4 regions of the Pseudomonas sp. GW822-FHT02E03 genome follow, and region 1 is predicted to be linked to each of the others. Evidence: predicted binding sites of a transcription regulator. Region 1 holds the regulator's gene; each other region holds the start of a gene.
The links. The regulator FliA, encoded in region 1, starts transcription of late flagellar genes. The targets are predictions, from matches to a motif close to CTAAAGTTTNNNNNNNNNNNGCCGNTAA.

Region 1 (5,598 bases):
ACCAAGTGGACCAGCGGGTCGGCCAGGGCCTCGACGAGGTTCTTGTCGAGGTCGGTTTCTTCGCCGACCAGCTCCAGGTTGATCTCTTTCTTGAGCTGGCGAGCCAGGTCGCGAACCAGACGCGGGAAGCGCCCGAAGACTTTCTTGATCGGCTGCATCCGGGTCTTCATGACCGCGGTTTGCAGGTCGGCCGTAACCACGTCGAGGTTCGACACGGCCTTGGACATGGCTTCGTCGCCGCTGTTGAGGCCCAGGCGGACCAGGCGGTTACGCACCAGTACCAGCTCGCCGACCATGTTCATGATCTCGTCGAGACGCGCGGTATCGACCCGCACGGTGGTCTCGGCTTCGCTGGCCGGTTTTTCCGGTGGCGGTGCGGCCGGGGCACGAGCAGGTGCCGGTGCAGCAGCGGCGGCGGCCGGTTTCGGCGCTTCGGCTTTTGGCTCGGGCGCTTTGGCCACAGGTTTCGCAACCGGTGCTGGCGCCTTGGCGACAGGAGCAGAAACCACTGCGCCAGTGCCAACCTCGGTGAACTTGCCTTTGCCATGCAATTCGTCGAGCAGTGATTCGAACTCGTGATCGGAGATCAGATCGTCGCCGGCCGCTTTAGCGGTTGGCGCAGCCGGGGCCGGAGCCGAAGCAATCGCCGACTCCAATGCATCGACGGCAAAGTTACCCTTGCCGTGCAGCTGATCGAGCAGTGCTTCGAACTCGTCGTCGGTAATATCGGAGCTGTCGCCTGCCGCTTTCGGGGCAGCCGGTGCGGCGGGCGCCGCGACTACTGCATCGACGGCGAACTGGCCTTTGCCGTGCAATTGATCGAGCAACGACTCGAACTCGGCATCGGTGATTTCGTCGCTGGCCGAGGCATCGCTGGTCGGCACTGGCGCAGCCGCTGGAGCCTCGGCTTGAGCCTTGACGGCATTCAGCGAGTCCAGCAGTTGTTCGAATTCGTTATCCGTGATGTCGCCCGATTCTTCAGCGGCAGGCTCTTCCACCACCTCGGCGACCGGTGCCGACTCATCGGCGGTTTGCGGCTCGGCCAGACGGGCCAACGCTGCAAGCAACTCAGGCGTGGCAGCCGTAATCGGGCTGCGTTCGCGGACTTCGCTGAACATGCCGTTCACCGCGTCCAGTGCTTCGAGAACCACGTCCATCAGTTCCGAGTCGACGCGTCGTTCACCCTTGCGCAGGATGTCGAACACGTTCTCGGCGATGTGACAGCACTCCACCAGCTCGTTGAGCTGGAGGAAGCCGGCGCCCCCTTTTACAGTGTGAAAACCGCGAAAAATTGCATTGAGCAAATCCGCATCATCCGGTCGGCTTTCAAGCTCGACCAGCTGTTCGGACAGTTGCTCTAGAATCTCGCCGGCCTCAACCAGGAAATCCTGAAGGATCTCTTCATCGGCGCCGAAGCTCATTAAGGGGGGTGCTCCTAAAGGTCTAAAAACCTAAAAAACCTAAAATGCTAAAACTCTAAAATCCTAGGCTGGATAACAAATCGTCCACATCGTCCTGACCGGACACAACGTCTTCTCTTTTATCGGCATGAATCTGCGGACCTTCACCCTGAGAGAGATGTTTTTGCGGATCTTTTTCAGCCAGCATCGCTTCACGGTCATGTTCGATGCCCGCAAAGCGGTCGACCTGACTGGCCATGAGCACGAGCTTGAGCAGGTTGCTTTCAACTTCGGTGACCAACTGGGTCACGCGCTTGATCACCTGACCGGTGAGGTCCTGGTAATCCTGGGCCAGCAGAATGTCGTTGAGGTTGCTCGACACGACGCGGTTGTCTTCACTGCTGCGGGTCAGGAAACCGTCGACCCGCCGGGCCAGTTCACGGAACTCTTCAGCCCCGACTTCGCGACGCATGAACCGTCCCCAATCCGTGCTCAGCGCCTGAGCCTCGTCGCTCAGGCTGTTGATCAGCGGCGTGGCGTTTTCCACCAGGTCCATGGTGCGGTTGGCCGCGGCCTCGGTCAGCTTGACCACATACCCCAGGCGCTCGGTGGCATCCGTGATCTGAGACACTTCCTCGGCTTGCGGCATGTGCGGGTCAATCTGGAAATTGACGATCGCGCTATGCAGCTCGCGGGTGAGCTTGCCCACTTCCTGATACAGGCCGCGGTCACGGGTCTGGTTGAGCTCATGGATCAGTTGCACAGCGTCGCCGAACCTGCCTTTTTCAAGGCTTTCGACCAGTTCGACCGCGTGTTTTTTCAGGGTCGACTCAAAATCGCCCTGTGAAGATTCGTTATGCTCCATAGCTCCCCCGTGACGGACTGGCTTTGCACATCAACCGATGCGTTCGAAGATCTTTTCAATCTTGTCTTTCAACGCTTGAGCCGTGAATGGCTTGACCACATAGCCGTTCACGCCCGCCTGAGCGGCTTCGATGATTTGCTCGCGCTTGGCTTCGGCCGTGACCATCAACACCGGCAGGTGTTTGAGTTTTTCATCGGCACGCACGTGGCGCAGCAGATCAATACCGGTCATGCCGGGCATGTTCCAGTCCGTCACCAGAAAGTCGATGCTCCCGCTGTTGAGGACCGGAATCGCGGTAATACCGTCATCCGCCTCGACCGTGTTGGTGAACCCAAGGTCACGCAACAGGTTTTTTATGATCCGCCGCATCGTTGAGAAGTCATCAACGATGAGGATTTTCATATTCTTGTCCAATTCGACCTCCAAGCAGTCTTAAAACGCGCGCAGCACCTGAACGCGCCGTTCAATCAATTCGGCGTAACACTCAACAGTTGTATGGATTACAACGGGCCGTGGCCGATGCAGCAAAATGCCGTACCCACCTCGTTCGCAGTGTCCCCACACTGCCTGTCAGCGCGCTCGCCACTCCCCCAAACGCCCCCGCAAACGGGCCGCGCACTGGCTGTGTAACTGGCTGACCCGCGATTCGCTGACCCCCAGGACCTCACCGATTTCCTTGAGATTCAACTCTTCGTCGTAGTACAGCGCCAACACCAGTCGCTCACGCTCCGGCAAATTGGCAATCGCGTCCGCCAGCGCCGCCTGGAAGCGTTCATCTTCCAGATCGCGCGACGGCTCGAGATGAGCACTGGCGCCATCCTCGTGCAGCCCTTCGTGTTCGCCGTCCTGCAACAGATCGTCGAAACTGAATAACCGGCTACCGAGGGTGTCGTTCAAAATCCCGTAATAATCGTCGAGACTCAATTGGAGTTCGGCCGCAACTTCGTGATCTTTAGCGTCACGGCCGGTTTTAGCTTCAATCGAGCGAATTGCGTCGCTGACCATGCGGGTATTGCGGTGAACCGAACGTGGCGCCCAGTCCCCCTTGCGCACTTCATCGAGCATCGCGCCGCGGATTCGAATGCCCGCGTACGTCTCGAAGCTCGCGCCTTTGCTGGCGTCGTATTTGGTTGATACTTCAAGCAGGCCGATCATCCCGGCCTGGATCAGGTCTTCGACCTGGACACTGGCCGGCAAACGCGCCAGCAAGTGATAGGCAATGCGTTTGACCAGTGGCGCGTAACGCTCGATCAGCTCGTACTGCGCGTCACGTGCCGACTTCTTGTAGAGGTTGTAGCCACTGGCTGTCATAGGACGGGTCCTGCGGTCTGTTGCACGAGGCGTTCGACGAAAAACTCCAGGTGCCCACGCGGGTTGGCCGGCAGTGGCCATGTATCGACCTTCTGCGCAATGGCCTTGAACGCCAGGGCGCACTTGGAACGCGGGAAGGCTTCGTAGACAGCACGCTGCTTCTGCACGGCCTTGCGCACGCTTTCGTCGTAAGGCACGGCACCGACGTATTGTAAGGCGACGTCGAGGAAACGATCCGTGACCTTGGTCAACTTGGCGAACAGATTGCGGCCTTCCTGCGGGCTCTGCGCCATGTTGGCCAGGACGCGGAAGCGGTTCATGCCGTAGTCGCGATTCAACAATTTGATCAGCGCGTAGGCGTCGGTAATCGAGGTCGGCTCATCGCACACCACCAGCAGCACTTCCTGGGCTGCACGAACGAAACTGACTACCGAGTCACCAATCCCCGCAGCGGTGTCGATCACCAATACGTCGAGGTTGTCGCCGATGTCGCTGAAGGCCTGGATCAGGCCGGCATGCTGGGCCGGGCTCAAATGAACCATGCTCTGGGTGCCGGACGCCGCCGGGACGATGCGGATGCCGCCGGGCCCTTGCAACAGTACGTCGCGCAGCTCACAGCGGCCTTCGATCACGTCGGCCAAGGTGCGTTTGGGTGTCAGTCCCAGCAGGACGTCGACGTTCGCCAGTCCCAGATCGGCATCCAGCAGCATGACGCGCCGGCCGAGCTCAGCTAGAGCCAGGGACAAGTTCACTGACACGTTAGTCTTCCCGACGCCACCTTTGCCGCCGGTCACCGCGATCACCTGTACGGGATGCATGCTGCCCATGTTATTTCTTTACCTTGTCTTACTTAGACGGAGGCCACATTACTGGCTGCGCGTTCATCAACGGAACAATGCATGGCAGACCATCGATGTAGGTACAAAAACTGTTCATTAGTACCTCAGCCAACCTGCTTGGTCGGGCTGTGGTAAATATCAGCGAACATGTCAGCCATGGCTTCTTCGCTGGGTTCTTCCTGCATTTGTACGCTGACGGCGCGGCTGACCAACTGATGACAACGCGGCAGATGCAAATCATCCGGAATCCGCGGACCATCGGTCAGGTAAGCCACCGGCAACTCATGGCTGATAGCCAGGCTCAACACCTCGCCCAGACTTGCCGTTTCATCCAGTTTAGTCAGGATGCAGCCGGCGAGGCCGCAACGTTTGTAACTGTGATAAGCGGCAGTTAGAACCTGTTTCTGGCTAGTGGTTGCCAAGACCAGATAATTTTTTGATTTGATGCCACGTCCAGCCAGGCTTTCGAGCTGCATGCGCAATGCCGGGTCGCTGGCCTGAAGGCCGGCGGTATCGATCAGCACCACGCGTTTGCGCAGCAAAGGCTCCAGCGCCTGCACCAGCGATTGACCCGGGTCGACGTGGGTGACCGACACGTTGAGGATGCGGCCCAGGGTCTTGAGCTGTTCCTGAGCGCCGATGCGATAGCTGTCCATGCTCACCAGCGCAATGTTTTGCGCGCCGTACTTGAGCACATAACGGGCTGCGAGCTTGGCCAGCGTGGTGGTCTTGCCCATGCCTGCCGGGCCAACCATGGCAATCACACCACCCTCTTCCAACGGCTCGACTTCCGGAGTGGCGATCATCCGCGCCAGGTGCGCAAGCAACATGCGCCAGGCCTGACGGGGTTCTTCAATATCGGTAATCAGTGCCAGCAGATCGCGCGACAACGGGCCGGACAGGCCGATGCGTTGCAGGCGACGCCAGAGGTTGGCCTGGGCCGGACGGCTGCCTTGCAGCTGATTCCAGGCCAGCGAGCCAAGTTGCACTTCCATCAGTTCACGCAAGCTGTTGAGCTCGAAACGCATCGAATCGAAGGCTCGCGGGTCAACTCCACCGGAGGCTGCCGCGGGGGCTGGTGCAGCACGACGAGGTTCAGCGTAAGTCGGTTCGATCAGCGGCTCGGCGGCGGTCAGCGGCAGGCCGGCGAACAATTGGCGATTGGTGCTGTTGTCGCTCTCGC
Region 2 (5,598 bases), on a different contig from region 1:
AGGGCTTGTTCATGGATACCGAGCGCTTTATCGAAGCTGATGCTCATGTCGGGAAACCTTCGGGTGACCTGATTTTTCGTAACAGGGACATAGCAAGCGCCGTGCCAATTCAAAAAAGCCCGTAAACCGGGGCTTTGCGCGCGGTGGCAAGCCGGCAATGCCAGAAAAGCGGCAACCGATTTCCGCCGCCTGCCGCTTTTCTGCCGCTTATCACGGTAGAAAGAACACCACCTGACCCTGTGGGAGCGGGCTTGCCCGCGATGACGGAGTGTCAGGCAATGAAGATGTCGACTGACATGACGCTATCGCGGGCAAGCCCGCTCCCACAGGGGTTGTGGTGATTTTTAGAGATAATTACAGGCACAAAAAAACGGGAGCCCCTGAGGACTCCCGTTTTTTTATGCCATCAACGAATCACTTCGCCTGATAAATGATCCCCGGGCTGCACTGGACCATCTGGTAATGGTCCGGCAAACCGTTCAGCGCTTCAGACGCGCCAAGGAACAGATAACCGCCCGGCTTCAGCGTGCTGTGGATGCGCAACAGGATGTCTTTCTTCACCTCGGCGGAGAAGTAGATCAGCACGTTGCGGCAGAACACGATGTCGAACTTGCCCAGGCTCGCGTAGCTGTCCAGCAGGTTGAACGAGCGAAATTCCACCCGACTCTTGATCGGCGCCTTGATCGCCCAGCGCCCTGGCCCTTTCGGGTCGAAGTAACGCTGAAGGCGCTCGGGCGACAGACCGCGGCCGATGGCCAGGCTGTCGTACTCGCCGGTCTTGCAGTTGGTCAGCATGGTGCCGGACAGGTCAGTGGCAACGATCTGCACGCCCATCTTCAACTGGCCCATGTTGACCCGTTCGAACTCATCGATGGACATCGACAGAGAATACGGTTCCTGACCCGACGAACACGCCGCCGACCAGATCCGCAGGCGCTGGCCGGGGCTTGCCTTGATCGCTGCAGGCAAGACCTTGTTCTTCAAGACTTCAAACGGATAGGTATCACGAAACCACAGGGTTTCGTTGGTGGTCATGGCATCCACCACCATCTCGCGCAAACCGCTGCGCGGCTGGGTCTGGATGCGCTGAACCAGCTCACCCAGCGATTTGATGCCCTGCTGTTCCATCAGTTTGTTGAGACGGCTCGAGACCAGGTATTGCTTGTTTTCACCGAGCAAAATGCCACAGGCTTTTTCCAGGAATACCCGGAACTGTTCAAAATCCAAATTACCCGTAGACAAAGATGCCGCCTCTTAAATCGTGTTGACCGCCAGGGACAGAAGGCCCCTAGCTGTTATCTGCTGCTTTGATCCGGTCGACTACCCGGGATGCCAGGTCATCAGGACGGAATTTGGCCAGAAAGTCATCGGCACCGACCTTCTTGACCATCGCCTGATTGAACACACCCGACAACGAAGTGTGCAGGATGATATGCAGCTTTTGCATGCGCGGATCACTGCGGATTTCGGCCGTCAGGGTGTACCCGTCCATCTCCGGCATCTCGATGTCGGAGATCATCATCAGGAACTCTTCTTCCGGCTTCTTGCCCTCATCGACCAGCTTGCGCAGGTAATCCAGCGCTTGCCGACCGTCGTTCAACGCCACCACTTCGACGCCGACGGTTTGCAGGCAACGGGTCACCTGCTTGCGCGCCACCGATGAATCGTCGACCGTTAGCACGCGCAAGGACAACGCCTTATGCTGAGTATCGACATCCACCACGCCCACCGAAATCGCTTCCGGTGTCGGTGACACTTCCGCCAGCACCTTCTCGACGTCGATGATTTCGACCAACTGATTGTCGACCCGAGTCACCGCCGTCAAGTAATGATCGCGCCCGGTGCCCTTGGGTGGCGGATGAATCTCCTCCCAGTTCATGTTGACGATGCGCTCCACCGATCGAACCAGGAAACCCTGGGTCTTGGTGTTGTACTCCGTGATGATCACGAAGGGATTGCTTTGATCTTTCAGCGCTCCGGAACCGGTCGCCATCGCCAGATCCAGAATCGGAATGGTCGCCCCCCGAATATTCGCCACACCGCACACGACAGGACTGGACTTGGGCATCAGGGTCAGTTTGGGGCATTGCAGCACCTCACGAACCTTGAACACGTTGATCCCATACAGCTGCTGGCCGTCGAGACGGAACAACAACAGCTCAAGGCGATTCTGCCCCACCAGTTGCGTGCGCTGGTTCACCGAATCCATTACACCAGCCATGCCCAGACTCCTACACCAACGCTAAGTGTGTTGCGACGCACATTCTTCACTAAACGGCACGGCGCTTGCTTTTTAACTCTTATGAACACAGAACCGACATTTTTCCGACACCTGACATCAGCCTGCCGCAGATTGCTCTGCGCGATGTCGGCCGTTTGCCTGTTCAACGCTGGCAGCCCTGCCCTTGCTGACGCGGTTACCTTGCCTGACATGCTTATCGGCGTCACTCAGGGCTTTCTTGAATTCACCGTAGAAGACTATCTGGCCACCAGTCAAACGCAAGGACGCTACGAGATCGAGGTCAATCAGCTCGATCCACGCCTGCGCATGCCTATGTGCGACAAGGAATTGACAGCCACCCTTGAGAGCCCCGCGAGGCCTCTGGGCCGGGTTACGGTCAAGGTTCGCTGCGATGGAGCCTCCCCCTGGACAGTCTTCGTACCCGCTCAAGTACGGCTGTTTCGCGACATCGTGACCACCACCCGTCCGCTCAAGCGCACAGGGATTATCGAACCTCAGGACGTAACCCTGCGAGAGCGCGATATCAGCTTGATAAATCAGGGTTTTCTGACTTCCGTCGATCAAGCGATCGGACAAAAGCTGACCCGACCAATGGTCGCTGATCAAGTGATTACCTTGGTCCATCTCGAACAGGCGGAAGTCATTCGCAAGGGCGATCAGGTGGTGATTACCGCCCGCAGTGGTACGCTCAGTGTGCGCATGCCGGGTGAAGCGCTGTCCAACGGCGGCATGAGCGAACAGATTCGCGTGAAAAACCTGAACTCCCAGCGGGTCATCAAGGCGCAAGTCACCGCGCCCGGCCAGGTGGAAGTTTCCATGTAAGCGGCCATGGAGCTTGTGAAGAGATGGCGCGCCACTGGGCTGTTGCCTAAACTGTGCCGCATGCAGGACACACGCTGGCGCATGCACGCTCATTGATAAATGGGCCTAAAGTTTTCACAGCAAGAGCCGAAAACATGGCAAGCGTCCAAATACCCAGAGGTTTTTTGTCATGGTCATCGATTTCAGTCGTTTAAACAGCTCCTCGTCACTTGCGGGCAGTACACGTACCAGCGCCGCGAAGGAAACCGCCGAAGCCGGCCAATCCGCGCCGCTGAATACCCCGGCCGAGCAGGCCAGTACCACCAAAAGCGGGGAATCGGTACACCTCAGCAATGAGGCTCAACAGTTGCAGAAGGTCACTGACAAGCTGCGCGATCAGCCTGCCGTCGACAACGCCCGCGTGGCCGAGTTGAAAGCAGCGATTGCCGATGGCAGCTATAAAGTCGACAGCAACCGTGTAGCCAGCAAACTGCTCAACTTCGAAGCCCAGCGCTAGGCCACGGCCGCGCCAGGCTTTTGGACGCTTAAAACCCAAGGCCAGCCATGCACGACACTAATTTACTGCAACTGATCATCGACGACTTTGCCCCGGCGCAACACTTGCTGGAGCTGCTGCAAACCGAGTCCCTCGCGCTGCACGGTCGCGACATGCCACTGCTCGAAGAGATTCTGGCGCAGAAACAGGCATTGATCATTTTGCTTGAGCAGCATGGCCGCAAGCGCAGTGAAATCCTCGCCAGTCTCAACCTGCCGACCAATCGCCAAGGCCTGGAGCAACTTGCCAGCCATTCGAGCATTGGCGATCAGTTGCTGGCACAGAGCGACGTGCTGACCGACCTCCTGGCCCAGTGCCAGGCCGCCAACGTTAACAATGGCCAGTCGATTCTGGTGCAGCAGGCCGCCACGGCCAACCAGCTGAAAATCCTCACCGGCGGCGAGCCGCCAGCGCTCTATGATGCCCGCGGTTCAACCTCCAAGCTCGCAAAGCCACGCCCGCTCAGTCAGGCTTGAGCCTTTCAATGAGCACGCTCTATCAAGACGCGAAACATGCTGGCAGAATGCTAGCCAGTAGTCATATTTGTCTGGAGATTGATGCCCCGTGTTCAATGCCTTAAACGCGGAAGATGCTCCGCAGCCACCCAAGGTGCTCACTACGCCCCTGGAAATCTCCGGCAATCTGCGTCAGCTGCAAGACAGCCATGACCCGCTGATCATCACGTTCCATGAGCGCAGCCAGCGCTTCCAGAGTTATCTGGTGGACATCGACCGTGACAGCAACATGATCGCCCTGGACGAAATGATTCCGCGCGATGGCGAACGTTTTCTGCTGGCCGGCGAACCGTTCAAGGTCGAAGGCTTCCACGACGGCGTACGCATCGCCTGGGAAAGCAATGGCCCGCTGACCATCGACGAATCCGGCGATGGCCGCTGCTACCGTGGCGCACTGCCCGATGAGGTGGTTTATCACCAGCGCCGCAATGCTTTCCGCGCCGCGTTGAAGCTGGCGCAACTGGTCAACGTCGATCTGGGTGGCGACAAACTCAAATCGGCCATCAGTGGCAAATTGCTGGACATCTCCGCCACCGGCTGCAAGTTGCGCTTCGAGGGCGACATCACCACCAGCCTGCAACTGGGCCAGGTCTACGACCGTTTCGTCGCTGCCCTGCCCTTCGGCAGCATGACGGCACCGGTCGAACTGCGTTACCTGCATTTCGAAGAAAAGATCAACACCACCTTCGCCGGCGTGCGTTTTCACAACATGAGCGGCCTGGTGCAGCGCCAGGTCGAGCGGTTCGTCTATCAGCTTCAGCGCGAAGCACGGCGTTTCGATAAAGACGACTTCTGATACGCCACGCCCATAAAAAACGGGCAGTCCCTTGCGGTGACTGCCCGTTTTTTTATGCCTTGGTCAAGGCCGCGCTTCGGTAAAACTTTGCTCGCGACCTGTGTCAGGGTCTTCGGGCTCCGAATCCGTTTCAGGCGCTGATTCGGGTTCTGCATCCGGATTGAAATCAGCCTCCGGGTTGACAGGGTTCTGCATCTGCTCCTGCACCACCTGTTCATCGACTCGCGGGTCCAGGCAAGCGACCAGTGGCGAGCTCGACATACTGTCCGGCATCGCCACGTGATGCAGCGGAGCATCGTCCACCTGATGCAGGTTGGTGACCGCTTTCGGGCGAATTCGCCACACCAGCACCAGCGCAAAGAAGCTGAAGAAGGCATAGAGCATCTGACTGCCGAACAGCTTCATCAACACCCCGGCTACCAACGGTCCGATACTCGCGCCGACACCATAAGTCACCAGCAGCATCGCCGTCAGCGACACCCGACGATCACCCTCGACGTGGTCGTTGGAGAACGCCACCGCCAACGGGTACAGGCAGAACTGCACCAACGAGCAGAGGAACCCGGCGATGAACAACACCTCCAGCGGCACCTGCCGCATGATCGCCAGCGGCAACGCAGCCAGCGCCAGGCTAAACGCGAAACAGCGGATCAACAGCGCCCGGTCATAGCGGTCCGACAGCCAACCC
Region 3 (5,598 bases), on a different contig from region 1:
CTGCTGCGCAGCCGAACGCAGCCTCGCCGGAGCTCGACAGCTGCTACAAGCCGAACGCAGCCTCGCTGGAGCTCGACAGCTGCTACAAAGAGTGCGTCGCGGCTTAACTGGCTAGCGGTGGCTAAAACTGTGCAGGGCTTTTTCGATGCATTGCGCGGTTTTGCCGAACGCCTGCACGGTGATTTCCGAGAACGGCCCGCCGCCCTGATCCGCCACCACGATCATGATCACCCGACCATTGTTGACCAGGGAGCGCAGCAGCAGGTGTTCACCGCTGAACTGCGATCGCAGGCTGGCCGGCAACAGGGCCGAGAATTGGGCGTTGTTGGCCGGCGTCAGGCGCACCTGAGCCTGTTGTGCGAGCAGACGCTGCAGCACAGCACTCTGGCTGACCACCAGGTTCAGGCCGGCCACTTCTTTGGGCAGCCCGGCAATCTGGTGCACACGCAGACTGGCGTGTGTGCGATCGGCCATCAGGATCATCACTCGCCGCATGCCACACGCCACCAAGGCATCCCGGGCCGATGTGGTCAAGTGCATGGCATTGGTAAACCGGCTCGGCTCCAGCAGCAACTCGGCACATTGTTTACGCCACTTCGCCAGGTCTTCGGCGGTCGGCGCCGGGGCCGGCAGCAAACCAGCGTGAACGCGGTTCATGCCCTGCGGCCAGATCAGCGATTCGGCCGGGTGCCAGAGGTCCGGCATGGCATGTTGCCGGGCGCTGTTGGCGGCTTGTTGGTGCAACTGTTGCTGCACTTCATCCATCGGCATTTGCAGATAAAGGCTGGTCAGGTACTGCCAGCGTTCACAGTGAGGACTGTCCCAGGCCTGTTGTGCCGACAACGCCAGACCATTGGCCAGCAGCACGGTGTTGGCGGGCTGGTTGAGCCAACGCCGCAACGTCGGGTCGTCATCAAGACGATTCTGCTGACGTAGCGGGTGATCATCGTCCCGTGCAATGCGCAGGACTTTCACCAGTTCGCGTTGTTCATTGAGCAGCAGCCGATAACCCTGCTGGACCCAGATCGGCAAACGCCAGATATCCACCAGCGCCAGACAGATTTCCAGCAGGCGCACGCCGAACAATTGCTTTTCGACTTTGCGCGCCGACTCGCCTTTATGGATGACCCGCAGTTCCCATTCTTCAAGCATCTGCGGATGGGTCAACGCCATGGGCCACAGTGGCGAAAGAAACAGCAGGCTGCCCCAGTGGATGTCCTGCCACAACCGCGCCAGGCGACTGGCAAAAAAACCATTGGCCTGTTGAGTGGCGTGCTGACTGATCAGCTGAAGCTGGCGCAGGGCAACGGGGATCTGCGATTGGGGTTCGGCGTGCAAGCGCTCGAGCAATTCTTCGGTGCGTTTCAAACCGAGGCGATTAATTGCCACTTCAAGATTTTCAGCAGGCGTGGCCATGCTGCCATGAGTGTGGCGATTGGCTTCGCGAATCACACTCAAGGCCAGGGCCGGGCTGTCCTGCATCATTTCGGCAATGTCGCGCAGCGAGCTGCGGCTATCGCGGATGGCTTTGCAGACGCGGTCGTGACTGGCTTGCGGAACCGGCAGGCGCACACCATCGAGCAGCTTGACCCAGCCTTCGAGCGTGGTCGGTTTTGGCGTTGGGACGTTCGTTTCGTTAGCCATGTCTGGACGCTGCTTTACCTATCCCTGCGTGGGCCAAATTGGCTTTTCGCCTTAACTGGCTATAGTCTGGCGCAGTTTTGCCGATAAGGAGAAGAAGAGATTTTTTAACTTCCGAATATGACCTTGAACCCGACTCAGTAAGTGCTCTCCTACCTATGGCTAAAATTATCGGCATCATCGTCGTATTCGCGAGCGTGCTCGGCGGATACGTGCTTTCCCACGGCAAGATTGCCGCCCTCATTCAGCCTTTCGAGGTGATGATTATCGGTGGCGCGGCCCTTGGTGCATTCCTGCAGGCCAACCCCGGTCATATGACGATGCACGTGCTCAAGAAGTCTTTGGGCATGTTCAGTTCGCGTTTCAACCACACCTTCTACCTTGAAGTGTTGGGGCTGATTTACGAGATTCTTAACAAGAGCCGTCGCGAAGGCATGATGGCAATCGAAGGCGACATCGAAGATGCCGCCGCGAGCCCGATTTTCGCCAAGTACCCGGCAGTCCTGAAAGATGACCGCATGACTGCGTACATCTGCGATTACCTGCGCATCATGTCCTCCGGCAACATGGCTCCCCATGAGCTTGAAGGCTTGTTCGACATGGAACTGACCAGCCTCAAGGAAGACCTGGATCACCCCTCCCACGCAGTCAACGGCATCGCCGATGCCATGCCGGGTTTCGGTATCGTTGCGGCGGTATTGGGTATCGTAGTGACGATGGCTTCGCTGGGTGAAAGCGACCAGAAAATGATTGGCTTGCACGTAGGTGCGGCTCTGGTAGGTACCTTCTTCGGTATTCTCGCGGCCTATGGTTTCTTTGGCCCGCTGGCCCACGCTCTGGGCCACGATGCCAAGGAAGAACTGAACGTCTACGAAGCCATCAAGGCCTCGCTGGTGGCTTCGGCTTCCGGCATGCCGCCATCGCTGGCAGTGGAATTCGGTCGCAAGGTTCTGTACCCGGCGCACCGTCCTAGCTTCGCTGAGCTGGAACAAGCGGTTCGCGGTCGCTAAGTCATGGAAAATAACCAGCCGATAATCATCAAGCGCGTAAAGAAATACGCGGGCGGGCATCACGGGGGCTCCTGGAAAATCGCCTTCGCGGACTTCGCGACGGCGATGATGGCGTTCTTCCTGGTGTTGTGGCTGTTGTCCACGGCAACGCCGGAACAGAAGATCGCCATTGCCGGTTACTTCAAGGACCCGGTCGGTTTCAGCGAAAGCGGCACGCCATACATCATCGATCTGGGCGGCTCGCCGACCCTGGCACCGGAGAACACCCTCAACCCCGAGGTGAAATCCCAGCCTCAGCCGGACAAGGTGACTATCGATTCCGAACAGGTCGAAGGCATGGCCGAGCAGGTTGAGAAAGAGCGCCTGGAATTGCTGCTGCAAGAGTTGCAGAACAAGGTCGAAGAAAACCCGCAACTGCAGAAGTTCAAGGATCAGATCCTCTTCGAGATCACCCAGGACGGTTTGCGTATCCAGATTGTGGACGCGGAAAACCGCCCGATGTTCGACTCCGGCAGTGCGCGTCTGAAGCCGTATTTCGAAGACATTCTGCTGGCCATGGCCGACACCATCAAAGCGGTGCCGAACAAGATCAGCATCAGCGGCCACACCGATGCCAAGCCGTACTCGGGCACCGGCGACTTCGGCAACTGGGAACTCTCGGCCAACCGTGCGAACGCGGCTCGCCGTGCATTGATCGCCGGCAGCTATCCGGACGCTCAAGTAGCGCGAGTCGTGGGTTATGCCTCGTCGGCGCTGTTCGACCGGGAAAACCCGTTCAACCCGGTCAACCGCCGCATCGATATCATCGTGCTGACCAAGAAAGCCCAGCGTGCCATCGAAGGTTCGCAAGGTGCCGAACCTGCGCCAGTGCCGACGCAAGGGCAGGGCGGCCCCGGCGAAGTGCCCGCGCCGACAGCCGATCCGAACGCATTGCCGGCGGATAAGGAGCCGTTGCCGGCACATGAGCTTCGTGAGCGGTTGAATCTGTTTGATGATCCGGTGCCGAAACCGGGTGAGTCGCCTAAGCAGTGACCCATGAAAAAGCCGCGAATGATCGCGGCTTTTTTGTCTCTATTCACCGGGCACGGGACTGACGCTGCCAGCAGCAAAAATAAAGAAAATGGCTTTCTTCCGAGATTGGCGTAGGACCGTTCTGAGGCGTATTGGCCGGGTTTTACTTCCCTAGGTTGCTCGCCTATAGTTTGCCCGTCGCCGACGAATCGGCGATCGATCTTAGCCGGTCGAAACAAGGATGGAATTTCACCCAAGTGACCGGAGTTAGACCAATGGCTAAGTATCATCCTCTGCAAGGCAATTTCAGCGTCGGCCCTACTCTGTACATCGACACCGAAGCTAAAGTCTCGGATCTCCTCGAAACCGCCACTCACCGAATCAAAGCCGCGCGCAATTTGCTCAACAGCATTACCTGCCTGTGCATCAAGGACGCCGAAGGTCACGACCTGGAGCATTTCGCCAATGCTGCACACGTGTTGATTCAGGACGGCTGTGACGCCTTGGATGCGCTGGGCTGGAAGCTGGAAAAAGCTGCACGCTGAAACCAGAAGCGGCGATCGTCGTGCAATGCAGTTCACTAATTTGTGGCGAGTGATTGCTCCGGGCGGTGTAGGGGCCCAAAAAATCTGATCGCGGTAGGGGTTGTAGATAACTACATCCCTGCCGCGACTGTCACTCGCTCCCCGGCCATTACCTTTTATCTTGCTTCGCAGAGACTCTGCATCAAAATTCACGGAGGAATATCAAGAATTTTGCACGCTATCAGACCCTCTGATATCGTGATGAAATCGTGATGCGGAAGAATGACCATGGTTGATTTTACCAGCGACGACCTCCATGAGAGGCGTGACCTGATCGAGCTCAAGGTCTATGTAGAGAGCGTGCTTGGCCTAAAGCTGCGCTTAAAACCGTGGGAACACATCAAAATCCTTCCGTATGCGCTGCGTGATCGATACGAGTTTTTCGTCACGCAAATCTTGGGCGCCGAGTGCCTCATCCTCAAGGAACGTCCGCAGCGGGAAGCTAGCGTTGCAGATGTCGCCAAGCATATGCAGGCAATCAACAACCTGCTGGCGAAGAAGTCGCCCGAAACCGGCGACCTCATGATCTTCGTCACAGACACGCTTCCGAGCTATGACAGAAAGCGACTGGTCGAGAAAGGCGTCCAATTCATCGTGCCAGGAAACCAGCTTTACCTTCCTGCGTTTGGAATGGATTTGCGTGAGTACTACAGGCAGCGTCTGGAAAAACCTCAGGTTCTGAGTCCCGCCACCCAATCCATGCTTATTCAATTCTTGATTAAAGGATGGCAGCACCAGCTACTGATCACTCGCTCCACTTTCGAAAAATCCTTTACCTACGCGAAAATGACCGTCACCAGAGCCATTAAAGAGCTGACCGACTTGGACATCGTTCGGCCTGGAAAGGAAATGAGTGAAGCCGCGATCTTTTTTCACTTGTCTCCCAGGGCGACTTGGGAAATGGCGAAAAACTATATGCGTACGCCGGTCAAAAAAACGCTTTGGTTAAATGCAATTCCTGAGGCGTTTGACACCCCAATGCTGCTGGCGGGGGAGGCGGCCCTGGCAGAAATGAGCCTTCTCGCCAGTCCAAAAGTGCCTTGCTTTGCAATGACGACTGCGCAGTTCGATAACATTCGAGGGCTAGCTCAGTCTGATCCCCATCAAAAAGTGAATACGGCATATGGGGTAGAGATCGGCTTTTGGGGCTCAACCTCAAAGACGGCCAAATCGAAATTCGAAACCACATCTCCCTATTATGAGGTGCCGCAAAACCATGCAGCGTGTTGCATCCAGTTTTGGAGCTATGACCCTCTGTATAGCAACACAGCTACTGGGGCTGTAGACCCCTTTTCTCTCTACCTGAGTCTCAAGGATGAGCATGATGACCGAGTGCAAATGTGTTTGGATGA
Region 4 (5,598 bases), on a different contig from region 1:
CATGGAAGTGCAGCCGCAGTTGGTATTGCTGCAAAAAACCCTGTTGAACATCGAAGGCCTGGGCCGTCAGCTGTACCCGGACCTCGATCTGTGGAACACCGCCCAGCCGTTCCTCGAACGCTGGATGCGCGAGCGGGTCAGCCCCAAAGCCTTGATCGGCAACGTGCAGAGCCAGTTCGAGCAGATCCCGCACCTGGCCAACATGGCCCGCGACCTGCTCGAGCGCATGTCTCAGCCCCACGCCAACGACCCGCCGCCCCCTTGGCACAAACGCAAGGATGACTGGTTCCTGCGGTTGCTCGGCACCGCTCACCTGGCGGGTGGCACGATACTCGCCGCCGGTGGCCCGCTGAACGAATTGGGGCATTGGCCCGCCGGAATCATGGTGGCGGTCGGCTTGTATCTGGTCGTTCGCCGATAGCCAGTCGCGCCGCACGCTGGCACACTGTTTCAACGCTGAATTTGAACATTGGCCTCAACTATTGAAGTAGAGCCCGCGTCGGAGTCGAAGATGAAAAACTGGCTGGACGAGATCAAGTGGGACGCCGACGGCCTCGTGCCGGCGATTGCCCAGGATCACAAGACCGGACGCGTCCTGATGATGGCCTGGATGAACCGCGAAGCACTGGAATTGACCGCCGCCGAGAACCGTGCCATTTACTGGTCACGTTCCCGTGGCAAGCTGTGGCGCAAGGGCGAAGAGTCCGGTCACGTGCAAACCCTGCATGAGATGCGCCTGGACTGTGACGCTGACGTGATCATCCTGATGGTTGAGCAGATCGGCGACATCGCCTGCCATACCGGCCGTCAGAGCTGCTTCTACCGCGTCTTCGAGAACGGAGACTGGAAAACCGTCGACCCGGTGCTTAAAGACCCGCACGCTATCTACTCGGCAGGACATACCCATGAGTGACACCCTGACCCGTCTGGCCCAGGTGCTGGAAGAGCGCAAAGGCGCCGCCGCCGACAGCTCGTATGTTGCCAGCCTGTACCACAAGGGCTTGAACAAGATTCTGGAAAAAGTCGGCGAAGAGTCGGTCGAAACCATCATTGCCGCCAAGGATGCCGCCATTAGCGGTGACTGCAGCGATGTGATCTACGAGACCGCCGATTTGTGGTTCCACAGCATGGTCATGCTCGCCCAGCTGGGGCAGCATCCACAGGCTGTGCTCGATGAACTGGACCGTCGCTTCGGTCTGTCCGGACACGCCGAGAAAGCCTCTCGCCCGTCCGCCTGAACAACTATTGGAGAGGAACGCAACATGGGCATTTTTGACTGGAAACACTGGGTCGTCATCCTGGTTGTCGTGGTGCTGGTGTTCGGCACCAAGAAGCTGAAAAACCTCGGCACTGACGTGGGCGAGTCGATCAAGGGCTTTCGTAAAGCCATGAACGACGACGAAAAACCGGCCGACCCGACAGCGACCCCGGCCCAACCGGTTCCACCTGTTCAGCCACAGACCACACAGTCCGTGAACCCGCCGCACACCATTGATGTGCAGGCGCAAAAAGTCGAAGAGCCGATCCGCAAAGACGTGTGAGCACAGACTAATGTTTGGTATCAGCTTCTCTGAACTGCTGCTCGTCGGCCTCGTCGCCCTGCTGGTGCTGGGCCCCGAGCGTCTGCCGGGTGCTGCGCGCACCGCCGGCCTGTGGGTCGGGCGGCTGAAGCGCAGCTTCAACGCGATCAAACAGGAAGTTGAACGTGAAATCGGTGCCGACGAGATTCGTCGGCAACTGCACAACGAGCACATTCTGTCCCTGGAGCAGGAGGCGCGGAAGATCTTCACGCCAACTCAACAGGAGCCGACGCCGGTGGAACCTGTAGCGACGCAGACGATTCATGCGCCTGCGACTGAGGCTACGCCGGTAGTTGCAGCCGCTGCACCTGCACCTTCAGTAGAACCTGTTGCTCCTGCCGCCGCGCCGACAACGCCGGCGCCTCACGACACCACTTTGCCGCCGCGAGCCTCATGAGCGATCTTCCCGAAAACGACCAGCACATGCCGCTGGTTTCGCACCTCACCGAGTTGCGCACTCGCCTGCTGCGTTGTGTCGTGGCGGTGTTCATCATTTTTGCCGGGCTGTTCGCCTTCACCCAGCAGATCTACACCTTCGTCTCCACGCCGCTGCGCCAGTACCTGCCGGCCGGCGCGACGATGATCGCCACCGACGTGTCGTCGCCGTTCCTGACGCCGCTGAAGCTGACCATGATGGTCTCGCTGTTCCTGGCGATCCCGGTGATCCTGCATCAGATCTGGGGCTTTATCGCGCCGGGCCTGTACAAGCATGAGAAGCGCATCGCGGTGCCGTTGCTGGTGTCCAGCATTCTGCTGTTCTACACCGGCATGGCCTTCGCCTATTTCCTGGTGTTCCCGCTGATCTTCAAGTTCTTCGCCGCCGCCACCCCGGCCGGCGTGGAAATGATGACCGACATCACCAGCTACCTTGATTTCGTCATGACGCTGTTCTTCGCCTTCGGCGTGGCGTTCGAGATTCCGGTAGCTGTGGTGCTGCTGGTGTGGATCGGCGTGGTCAACGTCGCCTACCTGAAGAAAATCCGCCCGTACGTGATCATCGGCTGCTTCGTGGTCGGCATGATCCTGACGCCACCGGACATCTTCTCGCAGACGCTGTTGGCCGTACCGATGTGGTTGCTGTTCGAAATCGGCATCCTGTTCGGCAGCCTGATCAGCAAGCGTGGCGAGCATCCGGACGACCAGCCGGCTGACGATCACAACGACCAGCCGCCAGCGACCCAAGCGTGAACCTGCTGCTCCTCGAAGAGGCCGACTTCATTGCGGCCGATCGGGCGATCCTGCGCGATCGTCGGTTGACCCACATGCAGGAAGTCCATCGCTCGGTGGTTGGCGACAGCCTGCGGGTCGGGCGTATCGGAGGCTTGATGGGCTCGGCCGAGTTATTGCGCCTGGACGCCGATGAAGCCGAGTTGCGCGTCACCCTCGACCAGCCGCCACCGGCCAAGCTGCCGCTAACTTTGGTGCTGGCTCTGCCGCGACCGAAAATGCTCCGCCGAGTGTTTCAGACCGTGTCCGCCATGGGCGTGCCGCGCATCGTGCTGGTGAACAGCTATCGCGTCGAGAAGAGCTTCTGGCAAACCCCGTTCCTGGAACCCGAGGCGATTCGCGAGCAATTGATCCTGGGTCTTGAACAAGCCCGGGACAGCGTGCTGCCGGAAATCGTCATCGAGAAACGCTTCAAGCCCTTTGTCGAAGACCGTCTGCCGGCCATTACCGAAGGCACCCTCGGCCTGGTCGGTCATCCCGGTAACTACCCACCCTGTCCTCGCGGACTGGACGAGCCAGTGACACTGGCTATCGGCCCCGAAGGCGGCTGGATTCCCTACGAAATCGACCTGCTGGCCAAGGCCGGCCTGCAACCGGTACAACTCGGCGAGCGCATCCTGCGAGTCGAAACCGCCGTCACCGCGCTGCTTTCGCGGCTGTTTTAACGTCAAACACCCTATTTGTGGCGAGGGAGCTTGCTCCCGCTCGGCTGCGAAGCAATCGTAAAACCGGTGAATGCGGTCTTGCTGGTAAAAAGCGCTGGCCGCTTCGCGCCCAAGCGGGAGCAAGCTCCCTCGCCACAGGTGTTTACTCCCCTACAGATCCCTGCCAGCCGGCCGATACAGTTCCCATAAAACCAATTAATGGTCCGAGGGAGTAGCAGCATGTACCGATGGCTAGCCGAGAAACTGGGAAATATAAGCGTCAATCGCAAACTGGGTGTCGGCTTCGGTCTGGTGCTGCTTCTGACCTTGTTGATCACCTTTACCGGCTGGACCGGCCTGAGCGGTGTGATCAGCCGTGGCGATACGCTAGGGTTTATTTCCAGCCTCAATGAGCTGACCAAAGACCTGCGTCTCGCCCGTCTGGATTACGACATGCGCCGTGGCGAACAAGGCCCGGGCGCCGTTAACGAGCTGATCGGTCAACTCGATACCGGCCTGAAAACCGCCCGTACGCTGGTCGAACAGCCTGCCGACGTGGCAATGGTCGATCAACAGCTTGCCGCCGTCAGCGAGTACAAACGCGCCTTCGCTGATATGACTCAGGCTACCGCCACCCGCGAAGATGCTCGCAGCAAATTGGGCGCCACTGCCGATAACGCTGTGACCCGGGTCGCTGAAGTCGAAAAATCCCTGCTGCAAGGCGACAGTGTCGCCCAGTTCAACAGCGTGATCGACCTGAGCAAACTGATCCAGCAAGCGCGTTTCCAGGTACGCGGCTACACCTATAGCGGCAAGCCCGAAGCCGAGCAGCCAGCGCTGGACGCCATCGGCAATGCTCTGAAAAACCTTGAAAGCCTGCCGTCTCAACTGCCGGAACAACACATCGCCAACCTGCAACAGGCGACCGACTCGCTCAAAGCCTATCGCGCGGCTGTCAGCCAGTTCCGCGACTCCCAGGTCGCCAGTGCTGCTGCCCTCAAACGCATGAGCGCGCAAGGCGACATTCTGTTCGACACCAGCAAAAAGCTCACCGCCTCGCAAACCGTCGTACGTGACACCGATGCGGCACATGCCAAAAACATGCTGCTGCTGGCCACCGTCCTGGCGTCAGCCTTTGGTTTATTCGCGGCTTGGGCCATCACTCGCCAGATCGTCATTCCCCTGGGCCAGACCCTCAAAGTGGCCGAGCGTGTCGCCGCGGGCGACCTGACTCACAACCTGACCTCCGAACGTCAGGACGAACTGGGTCAGCTGCAGCGCGCCATGCAGAGCATGACCCTGGGCCTGCGGGAACTGATCGGAGGCATCAGCAACGGCGTGACCCAGATCGCCAGCGCCGCTGAAGAGCTGTCCGCCGTTACCGAACAAACCAGCGCCGGGGTCAACAGCCAGAAGGTCGAGACCGATCAGGTGGCCACCGCCATGCACGAAATGACCGCCACGGTGCAAGAAGTCGCGCGCAATGCCGAGGAAGCGTCCGAAGCTGCCGTCGCCGCCGACCAACAAGCCCGCGAGGGTGACAGAGTGGTCGGCGAAGCCATCGCCCAGATCGAGCGCCTGGCCGTCGAAGTCGGCAACTCCACCGCCGCCATGGGCGATCTGAAACGCGAAAGCGACAAGATCGGCAGCGTGCTCGATGTGATCAAGTCCGTGGCTCAGCAAACCAACCTGCTGGCGCTCAACGCCGCCATCGAAGCCGCCCGCGCCGGTGAAGCCGGGCGCGGTTTTGCGGTGGTCGCCGACGAAGTCCGCAGCCTGGCCCAGCGCACACAGAAGTCCACCGAAGAAATCGAAGAGCTGATCGTCGGCCTGCAAACCGGCACTCAGCAGGTCGCGACCATCATGGAAAACAGCCGCAGCCTGACTGACAGCAGTGTCGAACTGACCCGCCGCGCCGGTGGCTCGCTGGAAAGCATCACCCGCACCGTATCGGCGATCCAGTCAATGAACCAGCAGATCGCCGCCGCTGCCGAGCAACAGAGCGCGGTGGCTGAAGAGATCAACCGCAGCGTGCTGAACGTGCGTGATGTGTCCGAGCAGACCTCGGCAGCCAGTGAAGAGACCGCGGCCTCCAGCGTCGAGCTGGCGCGGCTGGGGACGCATTTGCAGATGCTGGTGGGGCGGTT

Region 2: a site for FliA is predicted at 3,170-3,197, ahead of flgM (flagellar biosynthesis anti-sigma factor FlgM). Genes of this name have one in related genera too.
Region 3: a site for FliA is predicted at 1,704-1,731, ahead of motA (flagellar motor stator protein MotA). Genes of this name have one in related genera too.
Region 4: a site for FliA is predicted at 3,623-3,650, ahead of AC1RQB_RS06485 (methyl-accepting chemotaxis protein). Genes of this name have one in related genera too.

Annotation. Positions count from the first base shown of each region.
Region 1 is NZ_JBXAOA010000024.1:18,147-23,744, forward strand. Features, by position in the region: gene AC1RQB_RS18375 (chemotaxis protein CheA) at 1-1,421, opposite strand, end outside; gene AC1RQB_RS18380 (protein phosphatase CheZ) at 1,477-2,265, opposite strand; gene AC1RQB_RS18385 (chemotaxis response regulator CheY) at 2,296-2,667, opposite strand; gene fliA (RNA polymerase sigma factor FliA) at 2,836-3,576, opposite strand; gene fleN (flagellar synthesis regulator FleN) at 3,573-4,403, opposite strand; gene flhF (flagellar biosynthesis GTPase FlhF) at 4,520-5,598, opposite strand, start outside.
Region 2 is NZ_JBXAOA010000028.1:34,835-40,432, reverse strand. Features, by position in the region: gene flgB (flagellar basal body rod protein FlgB) at 1-47, opposite strand, end outside; gene cheR (protein-glutamate O-methyltransferase CheR) at 415-1,242, opposite strand; gene AC1RQB_RS19995 (chemotaxis protein CheV) at 1,289-2,221, opposite strand; gene flgA (flagellar basal body P-ring formation chaperone FlgA) at 2,303-3,064, shown strand; gene flgM (flagellar biosynthesis anti-sigma factor FlgM) at 3,234-3,560, shown strand; gene AC1RQB_RS19980 (flagella synthesis protein FlgN) at 3,608-4,075, shown strand; gene AC1RQB_RS19975 (flagellar brake protein) at 4,164-4,910, shown strand; gene AC1RQB_RS19970 (MFS transporter) at 4,974-5,598, opposite strand, start outside.
Region 3 is NZ_JBXAOA010000006.1:176,395-181,992, forward strand. Features, by position in the region: gene AC1RQB_RS07185 (HDOD domain-containing protein) at 112-1,644, opposite strand; gene motA (flagellar motor stator protein MotA) at 1,800-2,651, shown strand; gene motB (flagellar motor protein MotB) at 2,655-3,683, shown strand; gene AC1RQB_RS07200 (hypothetical protein) at 3,938-4,207, shown strand; gene AC1RQB_RS07205 (hypothetical protein) at 4,475-5,598, shown strand, end outside.
Region 4 is NZ_JBXAOA010000006.1:7,411-13,008, reverse strand. Features, by position in the region: gene ubiB (ubiquinone biosynthesis regulatory protein kinase UbiB) at 1-421, shown strand, start outside; gene hisI (phosphoribosyl-AMP cyclohydrolase) at 512-913, shown strand; gene AC1RQB_RS06510 (phosphoribosyl-ATP diphosphatase) at 906-1,238, shown strand; gene AC1RQB_RS06505 (twin-arginine translocase TatA/TatE family subunit) at 1,263-1,541, shown strand; gene tatB (Sec-independent protein translocase protein TatB) at 1,552-1,977, shown strand; gene tatC (twin-arginine translocase subunit TatC) at 1,974-2,768, shown strand; gene AC1RQB_RS06490 (16S rRNA (uracil(1498)-N(3))-methyltransferase) at 2,765-3,472, shown strand; gene AC1RQB_RS06485 (methyl-accepting chemotaxis protein) at 3,692-5,598, shown strand, end outside.